DNA from 2 places in the Streptomyces sp. NPDC040610 genome. Region 2 is predicted to be linked to the other one. Evidence: riboswitches for the same ligand, from Rfam matches in the RefSeq annotation. Region 2 holds a riboswitch; the other holds the start of a gene.
What was found. A riboswitch is a leader RNA that binds a small molecule or an ion and turns the genes downstream of it on or off. The one in region 2 is predicted to bind cyclic di-AMP.

Region 1: another riboswitch for cyclic di-AMP. It lies ahead of ACZ6AA_RS35690 (transglycosylase SLT domain-containing protein); the one in region 2 lies ahead of ACZ6AA_RS20950 (transglycosylase family protein).

The regions. Positions count from the first base shown of each region.
Region 1 covers NZ_JBVIXA010000016.1:2,206-6,208, reverse strand. Annotated here, with positions in the region: gene ACZ6AA_RS35700 (GNAT family N-acetyltransferase) at 1-297, shown strand, start outside; gene ACZ6AA_RS35695 (TolB family protein) at 305-1,420, opposite strand; gene ACZ6AA_RS35690 (transglycosylase SLT domain-containing protein) at 1,918-2,643, opposite strand; cyclic di-AMP (ydaO/yuaA leader) riboswitch at 2,646-2,804, opposite strand; gene ACZ6AA_RS35685 (HutD/Ves family protein) at 3,620-4,003, opposite strand, start outside.
Region 2 covers NZ_JBVIXA010000005.1:495,006-499,008, forward strand. Annotated here, with positions in the region: gene ACZ6AA_RS20940 (cytochrome P450 family protein) at 1-1,189, shown strand, start outside; gene ACZ6AA_RS20945 (LysM peptidoglycan-binding domain-containing protein) at 1,357-2,454, shown strand; cyclic di-AMP (ydaO/yuaA leader) riboswitch at 2,658-2,841, shown strand; gene ACZ6AA_RS20950 (transglycosylase family protein) at 2,846-3,571, shown strand; gene eno (phosphopyruvate hydratase) at 3,970-4,003, shown strand, end outside.

The DNA.
Region 1 (4,003 bases), on a different contig from region 2:
CCCCACTACCAGGGACAGGGCACCGGCGCGCAGCTGCTCCGGTCCCTCCTCGACACCGCGGCCCGGCGGGGCCAGGACCTCCTCCTCGACGTGCTCGCGGTCAACACCCGTGCGTACGCCTTCTACGAGCGGCACGGTTCGCGGGAGGCGGCCCGGCACGGGAGGCGGCCCGGCACGCAGAGAACAACAGAAAGATCCGAATGCGCTGCACCCACCCGCGGACCGGCCAGTGAGACCGTGCGGACCGCCCCAAAGACGCCCCGGGACCACACGCCCTCCCTACGCCCTCCCTCGTGACGAGCGGTCAGGGGAGACGGCGGACGAAGACGTCTGAGGTGTTGTTGGTGTCACCGGGCACGATGTCGTCGGCCGCGGACTGGAAGACCACCTCACGCCCGCCAGCACTGACCGCGTCGGTCCCGGCCGCGGCGGGCTGGTCGGCGACGGTCTCATCGGTGCCCGTGCGCAGATCGCGCAGTACGAGGGAGGGCCCGCTCGTGCCGTGCGGGGCGAACAGCAGGTAGCGGCCCGTGGGATCAATGGCCACACCCCGCACGCCCGCTACGAGCTGGGCGGTGCCCGAGGGCACGTCGTGGACGTAGGTGTCGGTGCCGGAGAGGTAGACGGCCTTGCTGCCGTCGTCGCTGAGCTGGACGAGTGCCGCCGCCTGGGAAGGACCTTCGATCGGGCCGATGGTGGCGCCGGTGCGGTCCCACACGAAGACGTCCTGGGACTTGGCGTCCTGGTAGGCGACATAGCGGCCGTCGCCGCTGAGGGAGGGCCTGGAGGGCTGGGTGTGCTCCAGGCGGGCGACGGTGTGTTTGGCGCCGGTGCTCCCGTCGTGGACCTCGATGCGCTGGCTGGGGGAGGGCTGCCTGAGGTGGACGACGAGGGCGGTGTAGCGGCCGTCCGCGTTCAGCACCGGCTGGTTGCAGCTGTAGGCCGAGCAGTCCGCGGAGACCGTCCTGCCGGTGCTCACCTGGTACTGGCGGATCCGCACGTTGTTCATCCACTGCACCGGATAGGCAACGTACTGCCCGTCACCGCTGATCACCGGGGGCTGGAGCGGGGGCAGGGCACCCATCTGCCGGGGCTGCCGCGTCTGCTGGTCGCGGACGTAGACCCGGCTGTCTCCCGTCGTGCCGTCGGGGGTGAGGTTCTTCGCCGACGAGGAGAAGACGACGTGGCGTGCGTCGGGCGTGATCGAGGCGTGGGAGGAATGGCCATCGGCCTGGGTGCCGTCGGCGGCGACACTGATCCTCTCGACACCGGTCGCGTGGCCGCCCGCGGGCCCGGACGCGGGTGAGGGCTCGGCCGCGGCGCCTTGGGCCAGCAGCACGGTGACCGCACAGACCGCGACCGCCGTGCTCAGCCCGGCCCGGACACGTCTGGTAGCGCTCCGGCTCGTCTTCCCGCTCATTTTCCCCCCAGTCAGAACACGGTTTCTCCCCCGGTTCCTCACCGGAGGACCGCAAGCATGCAACCGCGACGCCGCAGTGGGGTCAAGAGGGCACCGCGACGCCGACACGCTCCACACGGCCCCTCGAGGCGGGCTCGGGCCACATGTGAGCGGCGTACCGTCCGGGGTGCCGGGAGCTCCGCGGCGAGCCCAACGCCCAACCACCACCGCCCGTACGCCCGTTCCGGACCCCGCCGGCCGCCACGACGGACCATGGACCCTTGAAGAAGGCGCCCCACATCCCGTGCCAACACCCCTGCACCACCACCTCATCACCCGATCCCAGAACCCCGCCGACCTGCTCAACACCACCCCCCGCCCCTTCGGCGCCGCGATCACCACCTCACCCCTGAACGAACCGCGCGGCGCAGACCACGAACTGCGCGGCGAGGGAGGACTGCGCCCTGCGCCCCAGCCCAGGAACAGGTACTCACGGCGGGCGAGCCAGGCCGAGGGGTCTAGTACGGACCGTTGACGTTGTCGATCGACCCGTACCGGTCGGCCGCGTAGTTACAGGCAGCGGTGATGTTGGCGACCGGGTCGAAGCTGTCCAACGACGTCCCGGGCAGACGGTAGGCAGCAAAAGTCGGGTCGATGACCTGCAGAAGCCCCTTGGACGGCGTTCCCGCGACAGCGTTGGAGTCCCAATTGTTGGTGGCCAGAGGATCACCAGAGGACTCACGCATGATGTTGCGGTGGATGCCCTCGTAGGAACCAGGGATGCCATGCTGCGCCAAGATGTCGAGCGACTCCTTGATCCAGCCGTCAAGATCGTTGGTGTAGGACTTCTTCGCCGGGGCAACGGCGGGCTCGGCGGCGACCGCGCTGTCACGCTCGGACCGATCCGCCCGCCCGGCCGGACCCTTCGCACCGAGGGTGAGCTTGAGACCGGGTCGGATCATCCCCGGGTCGCCGCCCAGAGTGCCGCGGTTGTCCTGGTAGAGCTTCTCCCAGCCGCCGCTCAGGGAGTGCTCCCGGGCGATCTTGGAGAGAGAGTCACCCGCTTCGACGACGTACGTCCTGGGCGCCGCGGCGGGCCGGGCGACCGTCCCGGACTGCGCCGCGGCAGCGTCGGCCGCGCCGAGCACCGGCAGCGCGAGCACGGCCCCGCCCGTGCCTGCGGCAGCGATGCCCCGGCTGAGCGGGCTGGACTTGGGGCGGCGGTGCTTTCCCTTTGCAGGCATGACGAATTCCTCTCCGTCGCCTACGAGGTGAGCTGTCGGGTTCGGACGGGAGATGTCCGGTCGCACGGCGCGCGACTTCACCCCGAGCCGCTCCGGAATCCGGACCGGCGTCTTACCTGGGTCCCCCGCTCCTGCCGTGCGTAAGTAAGTGGGTAGGAAGGTTTCCGGACAGCGGCAGGATTCGGCGTTCCATCCGGATTGACGGTGACGTTAGGCGAGGAAACCCGGACGGAACAAGAGCAGAATTCAAAGAAGGAATGAACGAGCCCCATTCCTGACGACTGCCGCCCCTCACCTTCTTTGATCAAAAACTCCAACCTTCTTTGCGCAGAACGGAAGCGCGCTCTACAGCCCCCGAAGCCACCGCCTCCCCGTGTGACTCATTTCACCGGACGGCATACGGGCTGGAATACGACCCGACGGCAGATCAGAGCACGCTATTTCGTACCCACTTTCCGCAATGCAGGCGACACTTCCCGTACGCCACCAATGCCCGAAGGAGCAGCTTTTCAGCGCAAAGACGGACATTACGCATGGATGGTTCCCCCGGACCCAGCCAGAAGAAATTGACGAGGCATCGACGACAGAAGACTGCGCAGAACCTAACGGCCCATCAACCCCATCGAATCCACCGAAGAACGAAGAAGACGGAGAATCTGGCGACCCATCAGACCAATAACCAATAGGGAAAACCGGCCAACGGGAAGACTGAGAGCGCGATGCCACAACTACCGGGTGCACCCTGGACGCACCGGCCACCTGTATGCGCAGCTCTCCCCGGACCATCGGCGCTCCACGCGGTCCAACAGCCCTTCGACCCGCAGCGCATGACGCCACATCACGAGCATCCCGGAGACCCATCAGACCAGCACCACCAGCCGAAACCAACGCCGACACACACCACCCAGAAACCCGCACAAGACAACGGGCCGGTCCGTACGGTCAGCACGCCAGCACTGCAGGCGCACCGGGGCCGTCAGCGCGCCGGGGCGATCCTGATCTCGGCCACGATGCCATCGCCGCACAGGGCCAGCGCTCCCGGCCCTTCGTGACGTACGCAGTCGAGACGGCCGAGCACAGCCTCCGGTGCGCCCGGTGCAGTGACACTGATCCCTCCGGTGACCGCCATGACAAAGACGATCTCACCCACAGTGCACGCCACCGTGACCGCCCGCACACCGATGACGGGGAGGATCTGCACATGCGCCGTCGCCCGGCCCCTGCGGGTCATCACGTTCAAGTCGCGGACCGCGCCCGCCTTCAGCTCGCAGCCTGTCGCTGCGTCACCGGAGAAGGAGAACGGGGCCAACAGCGCGACCGGCTGTCGTGTGCCGTCCACGGTGAGGACCATGCCTTCCCC
Region 2 (4,003 bases):
GTACCCCGCGTACGCCTGGCTCCGCGACCACGCACCGGTGCACCGGACCGAACTCCCCAGCGGGGTGGAGGCCTGGCTGGTCACCCGCTACGCCGACGCCCGGCAGGCCCTCGCCGACCAGCGCCTCAGCAAGAACCCGGCGCATCACGACGAGCCCGCGCACGCGAAGGGCAAGACGGGCATCCCGGGCGAGCGCAAGGCCGAGCTGATGACGCATCTGCTCAACATCGACCCACCGGACCACACCCGCCTGCGCCGCCTGGTGTCGAAGGCGTTCACGCCCCGCAGGGTGGCCGAGTTCGCGCCGCGCGTGCAGGAGCTGACGGACCAGCTCATCGACGGGTTCGCGGCGAAGGGCGAAGCCGACCTCATCCATGAGTTCGCCTTCCCGCTCCCCATCTACGCGATCTGCGACCTGCTCGGCGTCCCGCGCGAGGACCAGGACGACTTCCGGGACTGGGCGGGCATGATGATCCGGCACGGGGGAGGGCCCCGGGGCGGCGTCGCGCGCTCGGTCAAGAAGATGCGCGGCTATCTCGCCGACCTGATCCACCGCAAGCGCAACGACCCCGGCGACGACCTGATCTCGGGCCTCATCCGCGCCTCCGACCACGGCGAGCACCTCACGGAGAACGAGGCCGCCGCGATGGCCTTCATCCTTCTCTTCGCCGGTTTCGAGACAACGGTCAACCTCATCGGGAACGGTACGTACGCACTGCTCACCCACCCCGGGCAGCGTGCCCTGCTGCAACAGTCCCTCACCGACGGGGACACCGGCCTCCTGGAGACCGGCGTCGAGGAACTGCTCCGCTTCGACGGGCCCGTGGAGCTGGCCACCTGGCGCTTCGCCACCGAACCGCTGCGCGTCGGCGGCCAGGACATCGCCGCGGGCGACCCCGTCCTCGTCGTCCTCGCCGCCGCCGACCGCGACCCGGCCCGCTTTCCCGACCCCGACCTCCTCGACCTGTCCCGGAGCGACAACCAGCACCTCGGATACGGCCACGGCATCCACTACTGCCTCGGCGCCCCGCTGGCCCGCCTGGAGGGCCAGACGGCGCTCGCGACGCTGCTCCGCAGGCTGCCCGACCTGCAACTCGCCGTCGATCCTGAGGAGTTGAGGTGGCGCGGCGGGCTCATCATGCGTGGCCTGCGGACCTTGCCGGTGACGTTCACGCCGCCCGGCCGCTGACGGGGGACCGGCACGTTCCTGACGTACCGTCAAGACTGTGACTTTCACGTGATCTGCGCTGCATCGACTTGTGACTGACGTTCGACTGCGGCTACGTTCACGACGGCTCGGCACCCCTTGGCACCACGTGTCGCAGCTGTTCTTGTCGTCGCTCGAAAGGCACGTGCATGCTCTCCGGCCAAGGCCGTCACCGCCGTCCCCGCCAGGCCCCGGCGATCGTCGTCGCGGCGGGCGTCACGGGATCCGCCATCGCCATCCCGCTGCTCGGCGCCACGGGCGCGCACGCGGCCGACGCCTCGACGTGGGACAAGGTCGCGGAGTGCGAGAGCGGCGGCGCGTGGAGCGCCAAGGGCGACGGGTACTACGGCGGCCTGCAGCTGACGCAGGAGACCTGGGAGAGCTACGGCGGCCTCGCGTACGCGCCGAGCGCCGACCAGGCGAGCCGCTCCCAGCAGATCGCCGTCGCCGACAAGGTCCTGGCCGACCAGGGCCCCGCCGCGTGGCCGAACTGCGGCCCGGCCGCGGGCCTCAGCAAGGGCGGCGCGGCCGCCGACGTCGACCCGGGCCTCCCGGTCGCCCCGTCGAAGCCCGCGGAGCCGTCCGACGGCGCCACGGACTCCAAGGGCGACAAGGACGGCGAGAAGGGCGAGAAGGGCGAGGGGAAGGACGGCAAGGGCGCCGAGGACTCCGCCGACGCGAAGGGTGAGGAGCGCGGCGCGGACGCCGAGGACGGAAAGTCCGAGGAGACCGGCAAGCACCGCAAGCCCGACAGCGACAGCTCGGCCGGCAAGAGTGACGAACGCGACAAGAGCAGACAGAGGGGCGAGAAGGGCTCGGCGGACGAGGACGGCAAGTCCGGCGACCGCGGCACCACTTCGCCCGACGCCGAGTCCGAAGCGGGCCGTGAGCCGTCGGGCGCCGACGACTCCGCGGAGGGCTCCGAGGACTCCTCCGGCCTTCCCTCGGGCCGCCACCGCGGCTCCAGTGCCGACGAGGCGGAGAAGGGCGGCGCGGGCTCCGCGGGCCGCCACGCGTCGCGCGGTGAAGGGCGCGACGCGCGTGACGCCCGTGACCCCGCGGGCACCTACACGGTCCGCTCCGGCGACAACCTCTCGCAGATCGCCGACCGGCACGACCTTGACGGCGGCTGGTCCACCCTCTACGCCGAGAACAAGCGGACCGTGGGCGGTGACCCGGATCTCATCCTCCCCGGTCAGCGACTCGACCTGAGCGAGGAACAGGCCGCGGAGGCGGACCGGAAGTAGGCCTTGCGGAGCGGAAATTGACTGGCAGTTCGCGGTGAATGTCCGGTTTAAAGACGGTGAGAGGCAAGTGAGAGATGGGTCTCAGAAGCCCTGATCGTCTTTGAAATTCCGGTGATTGCCTGTCTACGGTCGTGACCGCTCGCCACAGCGGGCCCCGCCGGTCGGTACGCCGAATCCTGCCAACGGCCGGACGGGAACAGTCGTCGCTTCGAGCGCCGAAGGCAGGAGCGGGGGACCCAAGGTAAGCGCCGGGCCCACGCGTTGAGCGGCCAGTGGCCGCACGACGCGCAGGACCGGCTAGGGGTGAAGTCGTACGGAAGCCGTACGGCCGGGCACTCACCCGCCCGAACCCGACAGCTCACCTCGCAGGCGTCGGTGAGGGGATCACTCCATGCTGCTTTCCGGCAAGGGCAAGCACCGTCGTCCGTCCAAGGCCACCCGCGCGGCCGCCGTCGTCGGTGTCACCGGCGCTGCCGTCGCCGCCCCGCTGATGGCCGCCGGTACCGCGAACGCCGCCACCGTCGACCAGTGGGACCGGGTCGCCCAGTGCGAGTCCGGCGGCAACTGGTCCATCAACACTGGCAACGGCTACTACGGCGGCGTGCAGTTCTCCGCCTCCACCTGGGCCGCTTACGGCGGTACGAAGTACGCGGCCACCGCCGACAAGGCCTCCAAGGCCCAGCAGATCGAGATCGCCGAGAAGGTCCTCGCGGGCCAGGGCAAGGGTGCCTGGCCGAGCTGTGGCGTGGGCCTCACCAGCGCCCCGTACAACGGCGGCGGTGCCGAGAAGCCGCAGCAGCAGACGCAGCCCCAGCAGCAGGCCAAGCCCCAGCAGCAGCCGCAGCAGCAGGCTCAGCCGCAGCAGCAGGCCAAGCCGCAGCCGAAGCCGCAGCAGGCCGCCCCGCAGACCGAGTCGAAGAAGACCGTCCAGACCCCGACCGGCAAGGTCGTGAAGAAGGGCGACGGCGAGTACAAGGTCAAGACGGGCGACACCCTGTCCAAGATCGCCGACGAGCACGACGTCAAGGGCGGCTGGCACAAGGTCTACAAGCTCAACGGCGACATCATCTCCGACGCCGACATGATCTACCCGGGCCAGCAGCTGCACCTCAGCTGAGGCTGAGCCCGACCCGCGCCTGTCCGGCCCGTCCGGACAGCGCCCCCGCTCCGTCCCGCGGAGCGCCCCCGTCCCCACGGGTCTCCCTCGCCCCGGTGCGCGTATCCCCCGTACGCACCGGGGCGAGGTGCTGTCCGGGGCGGCCCTGCCGGGTGCCCCGGCGGCTCCGAAGTACGCCCAGGGCGAAGCTACCGACCGGTAAGAACCTGTGGTTCCGTCCTGATTCCCAGGGAATTGGCCCGATGGCCGTCCCACGGGGCGGGCGGTCGGCTGGCCGAAGCTCCCGGGCCCGTTAGGCTCAGGAGACGCAGGGCCGATGAAGACCATGCAAGCCATGCGCAAGCCCGCGCCCCCAGTGGTGCACGCCATGCGCCCCTAGCGTCACATCCCAGAAGGAGATGCTCGTGCCGTCCATCGACGTCGTCGTAGCCC